One region of the Kluyvera georgiana genome, then DNA from elsewhere that is predicted to be linked to it. Evidence: predicted binding sites of a transcription regulator. Region 1 holds the regulator's gene; each other region holds the start of a gene.
The links. The regulator CRP, encoded in region 1, controls carbon source genes, mostly activating them, when cyclic AMP is high. The targets are predictions, from matches to a motif close to ATGTGANNNNNNTCACAT.

Region 2: the regulator CRP is predicted to act here: its motif matches at 1,785-1,802, upstream of focA (formate transporter FocA).
Region 3: the regulator CRP is predicted to act here: its motif matches at 1,233-1,250, upstream of azuC (stress response protein AzuC).
Region 4: the regulator CRP is predicted to act here: its motif matches at 3,118-3,135, upstream of ABTW00_RS09200 (arabinose ABC transporter substrate-binding protein).

The regions. Positions count from the first base shown of each region.
Region 1 is NZ_CP158865.1:425,657-429,960, reverse strand. It holds gene ABTW00_RS01990 (hydrolase) at 1-270, shown strand, start outside; gene ABTW00_RS01985 (YheU family protein) at 267-485, shown strand; gene ABTW00_RS01980 (phosphoribulokinase) at 551-1,414, shown strand; gene ABTW00_RS01975 (OsmC family protein) at 1,476-1,880, opposite strand; gene crp (cAMP-activated global transcriptional regulator CRP) at 2,185-2,817, shown strand; gene ABTW00_RS01965 (YccS/YhfK family putative transporter) at 2,872-4,304, shown strand, end outside.
Region 2 is NZ_CP158865.1:3,199,495-3,203,798, forward strand. It holds gene ycaO (30S ribosomal protein S12 methylthiotransferase accessory factor YcaO) at 1-1,458, shown strand, start outside; gene focA (formate transporter FocA) at 1,863-2,720, shown strand; gene pflB (formate C-acetyltransferase) at 2,777-4,304, shown strand, end outside.
Region 3 is NZ_CP158865.1:1,930,168-1,934,471, reverse strand. It holds gene ABTW00_RS09190 (non-heme ferritin-like protein) at 149-652, shown strand; gene ABTW00_RS09185 (DUF2766 family protein) at 730-981, opposite strand; gene azuC (stress response protein AzuC) at 1,063-1,152, opposite strand; gene ABTW00_RS09175 (MFS transporter) at 1,363-2,787, shown strand; gene ABTW00_RS09170 (RpiB/LacA/LacB family sugar-phosphate isomerase) at 2,853-3,491, opposite strand; gene ABTW00_RS09165 (HD domain-containing phosphohydrolase) at 3,781-4,304, shown strand, end outside.
Region 4 is NZ_CP158865.1:1,934,491-1,938,794, reverse strand. It holds gene araH (L-arabinose ABC transporter permease AraH) at 1-404, opposite strand, end outside; gene araG (L-arabinose ABC transporter ATP-binding protein AraG) at 419-1,933, opposite strand; gene ABTW00_RS09200 (arabinose ABC transporter substrate-binding protein) at 1,996-2,976, opposite strand; gene ABTW00_RS09195 (DJ-1/PfpI family protein) at 3,281-3,838, opposite strand.

The DNA of each region.
Region 1 (4,304 bases):
GACGCCATCGACTATTACCGCCAGTGCAGCGCGATGCCGATCTTAAGCAAAATCACGAAGCCGACGCTGATCATCCACTCGAAGGACGATCCGTTTATGGATCACCACTCCATCCCCGCGCAGGAAGAGCTGCCGGAGAACGTGGAGTATCAGTTGACGGAATTTGGCGGGCACGTGGGTTTTATCGGCGGCACTTTACGCCACCCGGAAATGTGGCTGGAAAAACGCATTCCCGCCTGGCTGATGCGCTGGCTGGGAGCGAAAGCATGATTATTCCCTGGCAGGATATCGACCCGGAGACGCTGGACAACCTGATTGAAAGCTTTGTCTTGCGCGAAGGCACTGATTATGGTGAATATGAGCGTTCACTTGCGCAAAAGGTCGCCGACGTCAAACAGCAGCTACAAACCGGCGAAGCGGTGCTGGTCTGGTCCGAACTTCACGAGACCGTCAATATCATGCCCCGTAACCAATTTCGCGGTTAACTATACTCTAACGGCAGGAGGCGTTTACCACGCTTCCCTTGTCGTCTTTTCAGGGAGTTATTCGCATGTCTGCCAAACATCCGGTTATTGCCGTTACCGGTTCCAGCGGCGCGGGCACCACCACCACCAGCCTCGCGTTCCGTAAAATCTTTGCTCAGCTCAACCTGCGTTCGGCAGAAGTGGAAGGCGACAGCTTCCACCGTTATACCCGTCCGGAAATGGATATGGCCATTCGTAAAGCCCGCGATTTAGGCCGCCATATCAGCTACTTTGGCCCGGATGCCAACGATTTTGGCCTGCTGGAACAAACCTTTCGCGACTATGGTCTGCACGGTAAAGGGCAGTCGAGAAAATACCTGCATACCTACGATGAAGCGGTGCCGTGGAATCAGGTGCCAGGCACGTTTACCCCCTGGCAGCCGCTGCCGGAACCGACCGACGTGCTGTTCTACGAAGGGCTGCACGGTGGCGTCGTGACGCCACAGCATGATGTCGCACGCCACGTCGACCTGCTGGTCGGCGTTGTGCCAATCGTTAACCTTGAGTGGATCCAGAAGATGATCCGCGATACCAGCGAGCGCGGACACTCCCGCGAAGCGGTGATGGATTCGGTCGTGCGTTCGATGGAAGACTATATCAACTACATCACGCCGCAGTTCTCACGCACGCATATCAACTTCCAGCGCGTGCCGACGGTTGATACCTCTAACCCGTTTGCCGCCAAGGGCATTCCGTCGCTGGACGAAAGCTTTGTGGTGATTCACTTCCGCAACCTCGACAACATCGACTATCCGTGGCTGCTGGCCATGCTGCAGGGTTCGTTCATCTCGCATATGAACACGCTGGTCGTTCCCGGCGGCAAAATGGGGCTGGCGATGGAATTGATCATGACGCCGCTGGTGCAGCGTTTAATGGAAGGTCGAAACTAGCAGATTGACAGGACGGTTCCCTCTCCCCGAAGGAACGAGGGAGCCGTTGCTCGCAAAGGACTTACCCTTCGATCACTTCGTAGGAGTGGGTGATATTCACCGCTTTTTCAAGCATCAGCGCAACAGAGCAGTACTTCTCCGCAGACAGATCCACCGCACGGGAAACCGCCGCATCCTTCAGCCCTTTACCGGTGACGATAAAATGCAGATTGATGTGGGTGAACAGGCGCGGCGCTTCTTCACGACGCTCGGAGGTCAGCTTCACTTCGCAGTCGGTCACGTCATTGCGCCCCTTCTGCAGGATAGACACCACGTCGATAGCGCTGCAGCCACCTGCGGCCATCAGCACCACTTCCATCGGGCTTGGCGCTTTATCGCCAGAGTTGCCGTCCATCAGGATCTGGTGCCCAGAAGCGGACTCCCCCAGGAAGGTCAGCCCTTCAACCCATTTCACACGCGCTTGCATAATTTTTAACTCCAAGGTTGCAATTTTCTTCTCAGATTACGCGCACATAACAATTCTCGCAATGGAAGGCGATCGACGTCATGCTGAAGCGAGACACCAGGAGACACACGGCTAAAGCTATGCTAAAACAGTCAGGATGCTACGGTAATACATAAACGTACTGCATGTATGCAGAGGACATCACATTACAGGCTGCGACAGTATGCGACAGCCGACTTCCCAGGTAACGGGAAGGATACTATTGCAACCGGTGGCCGCAATGCTTTTGCCGCCGGGAAGAGCTTATAACAGAGGATAACCGCGCATGGTGCTTGGCAAACCGCAAACAGACCCGACTCTCGAATGGTTCTTGTCTCATTGCCATATTCATAAGTACCCATCGAAGAGCACGCTGATTCACCAGGGTGAAAAAGCAGAGACGCTGTATTACATCGTAAAAGGCTCAGTGGCAGTACTCATCAAGGACGAAGAAGGGAAAGAGATGATCCTCTCTTACCTCAACCAGGGCGATTTCATCGGTGAGTTAGGCCTGTTTGAAGAAGGCCAGGAACGCAGCGCGTGGGTACGGGCAAAAACCGCTTGTGAAGTTGCTGAAATCTCTTATAAAAAATTCCGACAGCTGATCCAGGTTAACCCGGACATCCTGATGCGTCTCTCTTCGCAAATGGCGCGTCGTCTGCAGGTGACCTCTGAGAAAGTTGGCAACCTGGCGTTCCTCGACGTCACCGGTCGTATCGCGCAGACGCTGCTGAACCTGGCAAAACAACCTGACGCAATGACCCACCCGGACGGGATGCAGATCAAAATCACTCGTCAGGAAATCGGCCAGATCGTGGGCTGCTCTCGTGAAACCGTGGGCCGTATCCTGAAGATGCTGGAAGATCAGAATCTGATCTCCGCACACGGCAAAACCATTGTCGTTTACGGTACCCGCTAATCCAGCCCAAACGGCGTATTGCGTCATGCAGTACGCCGTTTTTGTTTTCCCCCTATGTGGCGCAGGCTGATTTACCACCCGGAAGTCAACTATGCACTGCGGCAAACGCTGGTGCTGTGTCTGCCCGTTGCCATTGGTCTACTTCTCGGTCATCTCAAGCAGGGCCTACTGTTCTCGCTGGTGCCCGCCTGTTGCAACATTGCCGGGCTTGATACGCCACATAAACGTTTCTTCAAGCGTCTGATCATTGGCGGCTGTCTGTTCGCAGGATGTAGCCTCGCCGTTCAGCTGCTGCTGGCGCGCGATGTACCTCTGCCACTGATTCTGACCGGGCTGGCGCTGCTGCTTGGCGTTACGGCGGAGATCAGCGCCCTGCACGGACGACTGCTGCCCGCTTCGCTGATTGCGTCCATTTTTACCCTTAGCCTGGCAGGGAATATGCCTATCTGGCAGCCGTTATTGATCTACGCGCTGGGAACATTATGGTACGGGCTGTTCAACTGGTGGTGGTTCTGGATGTGGCGCGAGCAGCCGCTGCGAGAATCGCTCAGTCTGCTTTACCGTCAGCTTGCGGACTACTGCGAAGCAAAATATAGCTTACTGACTCAGCATACCGATCCCAACACCGCGCTGCCGCCGCTGCTGACTCGCCAGCAAAAGGTGGTGGACCTGATTTCCCAATGCTACCAGCAGCTACACATGCTGGCGGCGAACCAGCACAATGACTATAAGCGCCTGCTGCGCGCCTTCCAGGTAGGGCTGGATTTGCAGGAGCATATCTCCGTCAGCCTGCACCAGCCGGAAGAGGTGCAGAAGCTGGTTGAACGCAGCCATGCGGAAGCGGTGATCCGCTGGAATGCCCAGACGGTAGCCGCACGCCTGCGCGTGCTGGCGGACGATATCCTCTATCACCGCTACCCTACCCGCTTCAACATGGATAAACAGATTGGCGCGCTGGAAAAAATTGCCGACCAGCACCCGGATAACCCGGTTGGTCAGTTCTGTGCCTGGCACTTCAGCCGCATTGCCCGCGTGCTGCGCTCCCAGCGCCCGCTGTACCCGCGTAACCTGATGGCCGACAAAGAACGCCGTCTGCCGCTGTTCCCCGCGTTAAAAAGCTACCTCTCTTTGCGCTCTCCCGCCCTGCGTAACGCCGCGCGTCTCAGCGTGATGCTGAGCATCGCCAGCCTGATGGGCGCGGCGCTGCACCTGCCAAAACCGTACTGGATCCTGATGACGGTGCTGCTGGTCACGCAAAACGGTTACGGCGCGACCCGGGTGCGAATTTTCCACCGAGCGGCGGGCACGCTTGCCGGGCTGGTAATTGCCGCCGTGGCCCTGCACTTCCACGCGCCGCAGGGCTGGGCGCTAACGGGCATGCTGATAGTGACGTTAGTGAGCTACCTGATTATTCGTCGCAGCTATGGTTGGGCAACCGTCGGCTTTACCATCACCGCGGTATACACCCTGCAAATCCTGACGCTTAA
Region 2 (4,304 bases), 2.2 Mb from region 1:
CACTATCCGAACGAAAAATGGTTCCCGCTGACCGATGACGACGAGGTGCCGGAAGGCCTGCTCGATGCCCGTCTGCGCGCTTTCTACGATCCTGACGATCAACTGACTGCCAGCATGCTGGTCGATCTGCAGTCCGGCAACGACGATCGCGGCGTGTGCGGTCTGCCGTTTACCCGTCAGTCCGACGGCGAAACTATCTATATTCCGATGAACATCGTTGCAAACCTGTATGTCTCCAACGGCATGTCTGCGGGCAACACCCGTAACGAAGCCCGCGTTCAGGGTTTGTCGGAAGTGTTTGAACGCCACGTGAAAAACCGCATTATTGCGGAAAGCATCAGCCTGCCGGAAATCCCTGCCGAGGTGCTGGCGCGCTATCCGGGCGTGGTGGAATCCATCAAAACGCTGGAAGCGGAAGGTTTCCCGATCTTCGCCTACGACGGCTCTCTGGGTGGAAAATACCCGGTGATTTGCGTAGTGCTGTTCAACCCGGCAAACGGTACCTGCTTTGCCTCCTTCGGTGCGCATCCGGACTTCGGCGTCGCGCTGGAGCGTACGGTGACCGAGCTGCTACAGGGCCGTGGCCTGAAAGATCTCGACGTGTTCACCCCGCCAACCTTCGATGACGAAGAAGTGGCTGAACATACCAACCTGGAAACCCACTTCATTGACTCCAGCGGTTTGATCTCATGGGATATGTTCAAGCAGGACGCCGACTATCCGTTCGCCGACTGGAACTTCTCCGGCACGACCGAAGAAGAGTTCGCCACGCTGATGGCTATCTTCAAAGAAGAAGATAAAGAAGTGTACATCGCCGACTACGAGCACCTTGGCGTCTACGCGTGCCGTATCATCGTGCCAGGGATGTCCGATATCTATCCGGCGGAAGATCTGTGGCTGGCAAACAACAATATGGGTAGCCATCTGCGCGAAACCCTTCTCTCCTTGCCAGGCAGCGAGTGGGAAAAAGAAGAGTACCTGAACCTGATCGAACAGCTCGACGATGAAGGGCTGGACGACTTTACCCGCGTGCGCGAACTGCTGGGCCTGGCGACCGGTCCGAACAACGGCTGGTACACCCTGCGTATTGGTGAGCTGAAGGCGATGCTGGCGCTCGCAGGCGGCGATCTTGAGCAAGCGCTGATCTGGACGGAATGGACCATGGAGTTCAACGCTTCGGTGTTCAGCGCCGAGCGCGCCAACTACTATCGTTGCCTGCAAACGCTGCTGCTGCTGTCCCAGGAAGAAGAGCGCGAGCCTCTGCAGTACCTGAACGCGTTTGTTCGCATGTACGGCGCCGATGCGGTTGAAGCCGCCAGCGCGGCCCTGAGCGGTGAAGAGGCATTCTATGGCCTGCAACCGGTCGACGGTTCCCTGGAAGCCTTCCCGGCCCACCAGTCGCTATTACAGGCCTACGAAAAACTGCAGCGCGCGAAAGCTGCTTTCTGGGCGAAGTAAGCACTTCTCCATAGAAAAAGTAGGCTTAACGGACGACCTGGGCTATATTACGGGGCCACTTGTTGGCCCTTTTTTTATTTCAACGTTTCGCTTCGCGATTCTGTGAAAATAAAGTTAAATATAAGTAAATACTATAATTGGTAGCTTACTTTTATTGTTAAATTTCTTGATCATTACTCCATTTTAATTAACCAACAAAATTAAGGGTAAAGAAAAAATTCAACTGATTGTGTAAATCTTAAAATTTATTTTCATTTTTATATTCATATAGTTAGCAAGGGATTGATGAAAAACCACGCGTTCTTCAGGCCTATTAGCCAGGTGAGATATGATCTATATCAAATTCTCATCTATAATGCTTTGTTAGTATCTCGTCGCCGATTAAATAAAAAGAGAGAGTTAGTGTGAAAGCTGACAACCCTTTTGATCTACTCCTTCCTGCTGCGATGGCCAAAGTTGCCGAAGAAGCAGGCGTCTATAAAGCAACCAAACATCCGCTGAAAACCTTTTATCTGGCGATTACTGCGGGCGTCTTTATCTCGATTGCTTTTGTTTTTTACATTACCGCAACCACGGGTACGGCGGGCATGCCGTTCGGCATCGCCAAGCTGATTGGTGGTATCTGCTTCTCACTAGGCTTAATCCTTTGCGTTATTTGTGGCGCTGACCTTTTTACGTCGACCGTCCTGATCGTTGTGGCGAAAGCCAGCGGCCGAATTACCTGGGGTCAGCTGGCGAAAAACTGGCTGAACGTCTATGTTGGTAACCTGGTTGGGTGCCTGCTCTTCGTCCTGCTCATGTGGCTGTCCGGCGAATATATGACGGCCAACGGCGGCTGGGGGCTAAACGTCCTGCAAACCGCTGACCACAAAATGCACCATACATTTATCGAAGCCGTCGCTCTCGGCATCCTCGCAAACCTGATGGTCTGCCTGGCAGTCTGGATGAGCTACTCTGGCCGCAGCCTGATGGATAAAGCCATGATTATGGTTTTACCGGTTGCCATGTTCGTCGCCAGCGGTTTTGAGCACAGTATCGCAAACATGTTTATGATCCCGATGGGTATCGTAATACGCAACTTTGCTAGCCCGGAATTCTGGACCGCTATCGGTTCGACTCCGGACAGTTTCTCTCACCTGACCGTGATGCACTTCATCACCGATAACCTGATTCCGGTAACCATCGGGAACATCATCGGCGGCGGCTTGCTGGTTGGGTTGACATACTGGGTCATTTACCTGCGTGGCGGCGACCGTCATTAATTGACTGTTGCTCCAGGCAGTAAATAAAAAGTCCACTTAAGATAGGTAGGTGTTACATGTCCGAACTTAATGAAAAGTTAGCCACAGCCTGGGAAGGTTTTGCGAAAGGTGACTGGCAGAATGAAGTAAACGTACGTGACTTCATCCAGAAAAACTACACTCCGTATGAGGGTGACGAGTCCTTCCTGGCTGGCGCAACTGACGCGACCACAGCACTGTGGGACAACGTTATGGAAGGCGTTAAACTGGAAAACCGCACTCACGCGCCAGTTGACTTTGACACCGCCGTAGCTTCCACCATCACTTCCCACGACGCTGGTTACATCAACAAAGCGCTGGAAAAAATTGTTGGTCTGCAGACTGAAGCTCCGCTGAAGCGTGCGCTTATCCCGTTCGGCGGCATCAAAATGATCGAAGGTTCCTGCAAAGCGTACAACCGCGAGCTGGATCCGACTATCAAAAAAATCTTCACCGAATACCGTAAAACTCACAACCAGGGCGTGTTCGACGTTTATACTCCGGACATCCTGCGCTGCCGTAAATCCGGTGTTCTGACCGGTCTGCCAGACGCATACGGCCGTGGTCGTATCATCGGTGACTATCGTCGTATCGCCGTTTACGGTATCGACTACCTGATGAAAGACAAATTCGCTCAGTTCTCCTCTCTCCAGTCCGATCTGGAAAACGGTGTGAACCTGGAAGCGACTATCCGTCTGCGTGAAGAAATCTCTGAACAGCACCGTGCGCTGGGTCAGATCAAAGAGATGGCTGCTAAATACGGCTACGACATCTCTGGTCCGGCTACCAACGCTCAGGAAGCTATCCAGTGGACTTACTTCGGCTACCTGGCCGCTGTTAAATCCCAGAACGGCGCTGCAATGTCCTTCGGTCGTACCTCCAGCTTCCTGGATATCTACATCGAACGTGACCTGAAAGCAGGCAAAATCACAGAACTTGAAGCTCAGGAAATGATTGACCACCTGGTCATGAAACTGCGTATGGTTCGCTTCCTGCGTACCCCTGAGTATGATGAACTGTTCTCCGGCGACCCGATTTGGGCAACTGAATCCGTCGGTGGTATGGGCGTTGACGGCCGTACCCTGGTCACCAAAAACAGCTTCCGTTTCCTGAACACCCTGTACACCATGGGTCCGTCTCCGGAACCGAACATCACCATCCTGTGGTCCGAAAAACTGCCGCTGGCGTTCAAAAAATTCGCCGCGAAAGTGTCCATCGATACCTCTTCTCTGCAGTACGAGAACGATGACCTGATGCGTCCGGACTTCAACAACGATGACTACGCTATCGCTTGCTGCGTAAGCCCGATGATCGTTGGTAAACAAATGCAGTTCTTCGGTGCGCGTGCAAACCTGGCGAAAACCATGCTGTACGCAATCAACGGCGGCGTTGATGAAAAACTGAAAATGCAGGTTGGCCCGAAATCTGAACCGATGAAAGGCGAATACCTGAACTACGACGAAGTTATCGACCGTATGGATCACTTCATGGATTGGCTGGCTAAACAGTACGTCACCGCACTGAACGTCATCCACTACATGCACGACAAGTACAGCTACGAAGCTT
Region 3 (4,304 bases), 1.5 Mb from region 1:
ACAAGAGAAATTATATCTTTTGTTCATGGTTGAAGACTACGAGTAATATGTAGTTACACTCCAACGCGTAAATAGCGCATGGTTAGCGGCTATTTAGATACTATGCGGTATCACGCGTATCGTTCCTACCAGTAATAAGGATATTTGTATGGCAGTTCCAGGAATGGTTCAAAAGCTTAATGCTCAGATGAATCTCGAATTTTATGCATCTAATCATTATTTGCGTTTGAGCGAGTGGTGCTCAGAACATCGACTGAATGGTACCGCGACGTTTTTACGTTCACGGGCGCAATCCAGCGTAACGCAAATGATGCGTGTGTTCGATTATATGAAGAAATCTGGCGCTTATCCGGTTGTGAAAGCTTTTGAAACCCAAGAAGATAAGTGTGCCACCCTCGAAGATCTTTTCCTGAAAACCATTGAAGATCACGCACAGCGCAGCTCTACGCTGTCTGAGCTGACTGAACAGGCAAAAGTGCTTCATGACGATAACACCCTGAGTTTCCTCAACGCACTGGAAGAAGAGCAGGAACAGGATGGTATCTTGCTGAAGACCATTCTGGATGAAGTGCGCAGCGCGCGTAAAGCGGGCCTCTGCATCCAGCAAACCGACCAGCATCTGCTGAACATCGTTAACCAACAGCAGCATTAATTACGCAACAAGGGCGGCCATGGCCGCCCTTGTTCTTTCCGCTCTCAGGACTGTGGCCTGAAGACGTCAATTCGGGATCAGTGCGTCGCATCCTGTGGCGTAAACTTCAGCTCAATCAGCGCAATCGCTTTCTGAATCGCCCGCAACGTTACCGGATCGGCCCCCGCCGGATGAGTGGTAAAGTCAATCGCTTTCAGCTGAGTCGCCATCTTTTCGCGGACTTCAACCGGTGCGATAACATCAATAACGTCGAGGATCTGTTTGATAACGAGTTGGCAGGCGACGACGTCGGAAACCAGTTCATCGTTAGGGGTGAGGTTCTGAGACATTTTTTGCTCCTATTTTGCGGAGCGTAATAGTAACCTACTTTTGCTGAAGATAAAAAAACCTGCCGCAGCAGGTTTTTTTTATCAGAACATAGCGCCTGGCGGTACGTCTTTGAAAGTCTTGCAATAGTTCTCGAACATGCTTTTGAGGATTTTACGCATGCGCTGTTTCATGTTGATGCTCCGGTTTTTGTTATGCAGGTGTTATTGTCTTTAGGCACATAATATGACCACCATCACAAAAATCAACCATTTTGAGAGTTAAATCACATAACAATTATCATGCATGTTAAATTTATAAGGAAATTGTTATGAAAATCTGTGACTTGCAGAATCTACAAAACCTATAAATTTTACGAATTATTTTGATAGGGTAACGCAACGATGAATGAGCCTCTCCAGGCCCAGGCGAGCCGTGGGGTATCCCCTGCCGCGCTGCTTGTGGCCGGTGCATTCTTTATGGAGTTCCTCGATGGGACGGTGATTGCCACCGCCCTGCCAGATATGGCGAAAACCTTTGGCGTTGAAGCCGTCGATCTCAATATTGGCATTAGCGCTTACCTGATCACGCTGGCAGTACTCATCCCGGCCAGCGGCTGGATAGCGGACCGCTTTGGCGCGCGCACCATTTTCAGCCTCGCGCTGGCCATTTTCACCGTCTCTTCCGTGTTTTGCGGCCTCGCCACCAGCGCCCACAGTTTCGTGGCCATGCGTATCCTGCAGGGCGTAGGCGGCGCGTTGATGGTCCCTGTTGGGCGGCTAGCCGTCCTTCGAACCACGCCGAAACACCTGCTCATTACCGCCATTGCCACGCTCACCTGGCCCGCGCTGATTGCGCCTATTATCGGGCCTCCGCTGGGCGGATTTATTACCAAAGTGGCCGACTGGCGCTGGATATTCTTTATTAATGTCCCGTTGGGTATCATCGCCATCCTGCTGGCGTTGCGGATTATTCCCAACATCCGCGATGATGAGCGACGGCCATTCGATCTACCGGGTTTCCTCGCTACCTCAGTGTCAATGGTGAGCCTTGTCTACGCGATGGAGCTTCTGGGGGCGGAGAAAATGCAGGGGGGGCTAATCATCACGCTGTTGCTGCTCGGCGGCGCCACTTTTTATTATGCGCTGTCCCATTTCCGCCGCAGCCCGGCGCCGATGATCCGTATGGATGCTCTAAAGGTCCCCACCTTCCGCGTCACGATGTACGGTGGTTCATTGTTCCGCGCCTCGATCAGTGCCGTACCGTTCCTGCTTCCCCTACTCTTTCAGGTCGGTTTTGGTATGGATCCGTTCCACTCCGGCCTGCTGGTGCTGGCGGTGTTTGTGGGCAACCTGACGATTAAGCCGGCAACCACACCGCTCATTCGCTGGCTGGGCTTCCGCCGCCTGCTATTGATCAACGGTGCGCTGAACGTGCTGGCGCTGGTCGCCTGCGCCTTCCTGACACCGCAGACGCCGGTATGGGTGATTATGCTGGTACTGTATCTCGGCGGCGTGTTCCGCTCGATTCAATTTACCGGCGTCAGCACCCTGGCGTTTGCCGACGTACCCTCACCGCAAATGAGCTATGCCAATACGCTGTTCAGTACCGCCAGCCAGCTGGCGATTGGCCTGGGCATCACGCTCGGGGCGATTGGGATTCGTATTGGTGAGAAGCTCAGCGCCGTGCTGGATCTCAGTACGGTACCGGGTATCAGCTTCCGCCTGGCCTTTGTCTTTATTGCGTTGATTTGCCTGGTGGGGATGATAGATACCCTGCATCTGACGCGAGACGCGGGCAGCGCGGTGTCGAAGAAAGCCAAAGCCTGAGTTCACTGTATAAAAAAACCCACGCCAGAGCGTGGGTTTTTTTATTAAAAAGGAGAGCGTCAGGCTTACGCCAGGATCTCGCGAACAAAGGTTTCGATTTCTTTGTTCTGGCAGTTTTCGAAGAAGCATTCCTGGAAACGCTGACCGGAGACAGCCGTTTTCACCAGCGCCGGGTCGATTGCGCGCAGAGTATCCAGATAGTTTTCTTTCACTACAGCGGCTTTCACCTGGTTCAGGATACCCGCGTTGCGGACCTGAGGCTCTTTACGCTCCGGCGGGTAGCCTTCGCCGTTACGACCGGTGAACGCTTTTTCAAACATGTAGCGAACGTTCAGCTCCGCGCCCCAGCCATAACCTTTTGCGAAGGCCAGAGACAGCGCGTTACCGTTGTTGATCTGGGCAAACAGGAAGGCGTCTGCCGGATCCAGGCAGTAGCCGCAAACCACGCCCGGATGGATGTTCAGGGACATCAGCGCGCCCTGACCGGTACCGCAGCCAGTCACGACGAAATCTACCGCTTTAGAGTTCAGCAGGATGCTGGCCATGATACCCAGGTGAATGTAGGTCAGATGATGATCGTTTTCATCGCTCATGCCCACGTTGTAGACCGGGAAGCCTTTTTCATCGGCAACGGCTTTTAACTCATGATGAATAGTCGCGTTCTTGCTGGCCTGGCTGTTTTCCATCATCAGTGCAATTTTCATTCTTTCCTCTCCTGAAAGCTACGCGGGATTTCCCGCAGTCGTTCGATTACGTTGCAGTAACCTTACTACCAGACAAACGCACTTTCAAATTTTATGAAAAATGGTTTTACTTTTTACTGAGGCGGTCACACTTTTGGCCTATGCCGGGTAGATAAATCATTACATAAACCATTATTTTTTTACTGTTACCAGGGCACATGGTCGACTAAACTGGCGTAAGGGGAATAATAGACCCGATGAATTGTACGCTATTAAATGGATGAAATAGTCTTCGCAAAGGAACTGACTTGTGACACAGGACTGCCGATCTCTTCGACACGGGCTGGGTCTCCTTGTTCTACTGACCCTGTTGCTCGTTTGCACGACACGCGTTTTTGCCGTACCGCCACAAAAAGTAAAAGCGGCTTCCACCATTCCTGTCTGGATACTCGACGCCGATAGTTTTGAATTCTGGCGCGACGACCACGGAGAGTTCCATGGTTTCTATCCCGAGCTGCTGCACGCCATCAATTCGCGCTACGGCTATAATCTCACCCTCCAGCCCATTGACGGCACGACCTTCGAGCAACGTTTCAGACACCATGACTACGGGTTATACGCCAGCGTGCTACAGACCCGTGAACACCTGAAGAATACCATCCTCTCCTTACGCCTGCTCGAAAACAGCGTCGTTACCGCCAGCATCACCCGACAGGCAAAGACGGTACGCGACCTGAACGATACACGAGTCATTTTCCGACGGCACGATCCCACCCAGACGCTCGTTAAACAAGCTTATCCCACCCTGACATTTCAGCAAGTCATCGAAGTTGA
Region 4 (4,304 bases), 1.5 Mb from region 1:
GCAAGCGTGGTGATCAGCGCATTGATCTTAAGACGGGCAATCACGAAGCCGTTGACCAGCCCGCTCAACGCCCCGAGCAGCAGCCCGGCAAAGACGCCAATCCACAGATTTTCAGTGACGTTAATCACCACCGCCGTCGTGACGCCCGCACAGGCAATCACTGAAGCAACCGACAGATCAAAATCGCCGGAGGCCAGGCAGAACAGCATCCCGCAGGCCACCATTCCTGACATCGATATAGCCAGCCCAAGCCCCTTCATATTGATAAAGGTGGCAAAGTTCGGGACAAAAATCGTACAGCAGATAAACAGCGCGGCGAAGACCACCAGCATTCCGTACTGATCCCAGATACGGCTAAGGCTCAACGACGAGCGGCGGGCGCCAGGCGTAGTAACAGTTGACATCATAACCTCCTAACTCAGGCAACGGCCTGACTGACTTTTGGCATAGCCAGGCTTAACGCCTGTTGTTCATTGGCGCTCTCGTGCAGCAGTTCGCCGGCGATTTCCCCTTCACGCATCACCACAATACGGTCGGCAACGCCCAGCACTTCCGGTAGGTCGCTGGAAGCAAACAACACCGCGACGCCGGACGCCGCCAGCGCATAAATCACGTTATAGATTTCATGTTTTGCCCCAACGTCGATGCCCCGCGTGGGCTCATCAAGCAGGATCACCTTCATATCTTCCGACAGCCAGCGTCCGAGAATCGCCTTCTGCTGATTGCCCCCGGAGAGGTTCATGATCAGCTGCTGAGCCCCCGGCGTTTTGATATTAAGAGACTGAATATGGTGGTCGGCATTAGTCGCTTCCCAGTCGTTATTGATGAGGCACCCCGCGTGGATATGCTTGCGGCGGGCGCTAATGTTGATATTGTCACGCACCGAATGGACCGGGATGATCCCCTCGGCTTTGCGGTCTTCGGGGCACAGCATCATCCCCGCGCGAATCGCCTGCGCAGGTTTATTGATGGTCACCCGCTCACCGTCGATGAAAATCTCACCGCCGGTTATTTTCGTCCCGCCGAAGATCCCTTTCATCAGCTCGCTGCGCCCGGCGCCAACCAGGCCAAACAGGCCGACGATTTCACCGCTGCGAACGGTCAGCGAAATCGGCGTGCGCACGCCCGGCGCTTTCACCAGCGATAGACGCAGACGCTCTTCACCGTACTGACGCGGCTGCCAGCCATAGATATCGCCAATGTCACGCCCGACCATCGCCTGCACCAACCGGTCGTGGCTCACTTCCATCATGTCGGTAAAGGTGCAGACATAGCGGCCATCTTTAAATACGGTGATGGCATCACTCAGCGCGAAGATCTCTTCCATGCGGTGAGACACATAGATGATCACCCGCCCCTCTTTGCGCAGTTCACGGATCACCCGAAACAGGTTGTCGATTTCGCGCGCGGAAAGTGAGCTGGTCGGTTCATCAAAGGCAATGACCTTGGCGTTACGCGCCAGCGCTTTGGCAATCTCGACCATCTGCCATTGGCCAATCGACAGGTACTTCAGCGGCGTATCGGAATCGATGTCCAGACCCAGATGCTCAAGCTGGATACGCGCTTCATAGTTCAGCAGTTTGCGGTTAACGATACCGCCGCGGCTTGGCAATTGACCAAGATAGATATTTTCCGCCACGGTCATTTCCGGGACGAGATGCAGTTCCTGGTAAATTATCGCGATACCCGCGTTCAGCGCCGCGGTGGTATCAGCAAAAGAAATCTCTTCTCCGCGCAGCGCCAGCGTGCCGGACGTCGGGGCATAGTTACCGCTAAGAATTTTCAGCAGCGTCGACTTGCCGGCGCCGTTCTCGCCCATCAGCGCGTGGACCTGGCCGCTATAGCAATCGAAGCTAATATCGGACAGCGCCTTTACGCCCGGGAAGGTTTTGCTGATACCGCGGAAAGAGAGATAAGGGGTAGACTGTTGCATCGCAACCTCCACAATGACACGATCCCTCTCCTCCCGCGCTGCGGGAGGAGAACCATCAGGACTTAGAGGCCTTTTTTCGCCAGCTCTTCTTTGAAGTTATCGCGGGTAATCAGCACGACATCGGTCACCGCGGTAAATTTCGGTGGTTCAGCGCCTTTCTGCACCCAGTTGTAGAGCAGCTCGCTGGTTTTGTAACCGTGAATGTCCGGGCTTGGCAGAAGCGAACCAAAGAAGCCGGTGGCCTGCGCTTTTGACAGTTCGTTCACCGCGTCCACACCGTTGATACCAATACCGATGACGTTGTCCGCTTTGAACCCCTGACCTTCCGTAGCACGCACGCCACCGAGCACGGTGTTATCGTTCATGCCAACAACCAGCCACTGTTTCACTTCCGGATGTTGTACCAACAGCGAGTTACCGGCATCGAACGCACCGGGGATATCGTTAGATTTGGTGGGCACCTGATAAATCTGCTTTTCCGGGAAACCGGCAGCTTTTAGCGCGTCCATGGAACCTGAAGTCCGGCGGCGCGCGGTGTCCAGTTCATTGGCGGTAATCGCCATCACCCCGGTGGTTTTCACGTCCCAGCCGCGCTTCTGCATCTCTTTATACAGTTCCTGCCCTTGCCGTGCGCCTATTTCGCTCGCCGCCATCATCACCAGCGGCACATCCTCCATCGGTTTCCCTTTGGCGTTAACAAACTGATCATCAACGGTGATGACCTTCATATCGTAGCCACGCGCTTTGGCGACGATAGCGGGCCCTAATTTTGGATCTGGCGTACAAATAACAAAACCTTTGGCACCACTGGCCGCCAGGCTATCAATGGCATTGAGGGTTTTCTCACCGTCCGGAACGGCAATTTTAATGACATCAAAACCAAGGTCTTTACCGGCTTTATCCGCAAATTTCCATTCCGTCTGGAACCAGGGTTCTTCGGGTTGTTTTACTAAAAAACCGAGCTTTAAATTCTCGGCCATAGCCGATTGTGACATAACCGCCGTCAGCCCGATGGCCACCAGCGCTTTCGTAAATTTGTGCATGGTTAACTCCAGCCTAAATGTTCTTTTATGTAGGGAAAAATCAGACAAACGATTTAAATCGGACATAAAACAAAGTATTAGCCGCATAATTAACAGCATTAACAATGTTGAAACATTAATAGCCAGGAATTAACCATTCAGAAGAGAGCACCATCACACCCCTGAATAACAGTGAAGTGATGCATAGATTCAGCAGATACGTACATATAAAAAACGCGAATTGTCAGACAATTCGCGCAGAGAGAATAGCTTATTTATCTATATACTCAGCGAAGATATCCCTTCCACTGAGATGACCAATTAATTACCAGCGGTAATAGATGTGATCGGCGTGGTCACGTACCGGCGCTTCATCGCCCAACAGACGTGCCGCGACGGTAAAGGCAAAATCAAAGACGTGACCAAATCCTTTGCCGCTAATCAGATTGCCGTCTTCAACGACCGGCGCATCAACGTATTCACCGTTTTTCACGTCCTGCCACAGATCCCCGGAGCAGACATAGCGACGGCCTTTCAGCAGATCGTTGCCGGCCAGCACGCGCGCAGCGGCTGAGCAGATTGGGCAAATAAATTTGCCCGCGGCATCGTGGGCCGCCACAAACTTAACGACATCCTGATTCGCCGCCAGATTCACGCTACCTTGTGGCCCCCCCGGCAGGACGACTGCGTCGTACAGGGTATCAAGACGTTCTGCCAGCGTGGCGTCAGCCACCATCGGGATATCGTGATAGCTCACCACCGCGCGTGATTCAGCGCACGACACCAGCTCAACGCCAATATGCAAACGGCGCAGGATATCGATAGTGACAATCGCTTCCCCTTCTTCAAAACCCGGGGCCAGCAGTACAGCAACCTGTTTCATTTTAACTCCTGTAAATTCATATAATCGAATCCCTCCAGGTGACGAATAGGGAAGGATTTAGCGTACTCCTCATTACCGCGAACATAATCCTCTTACCGGCCATTATCAAAAATGATCTAAAACAAATTTGCGATCATTCCAATATTGGGGGACCGATGTATATCATGATATATAAATGGGAATTATTATTCGCGATGTACTATTGATAGCAAATAATGCGTAACGCGCCTATCTGAGCAATGACTGCCAATCTAAAAATTAGACTCAGCTCACATTTCCCGATGCACATAATGTAAGACAGAATACGCATGTTAACAAAGCCTTACGCAGAGTATATCGGGAAGTTACATTCTCTATATTTCATAGGGTTACGAAAATATTATTTTGCGAACCTGGGTAATAGCAATATAGGTTGTAACGAAACGTAAAAAGCGGCTCATGAGAGTTTTCTTATATCCAAACTAAG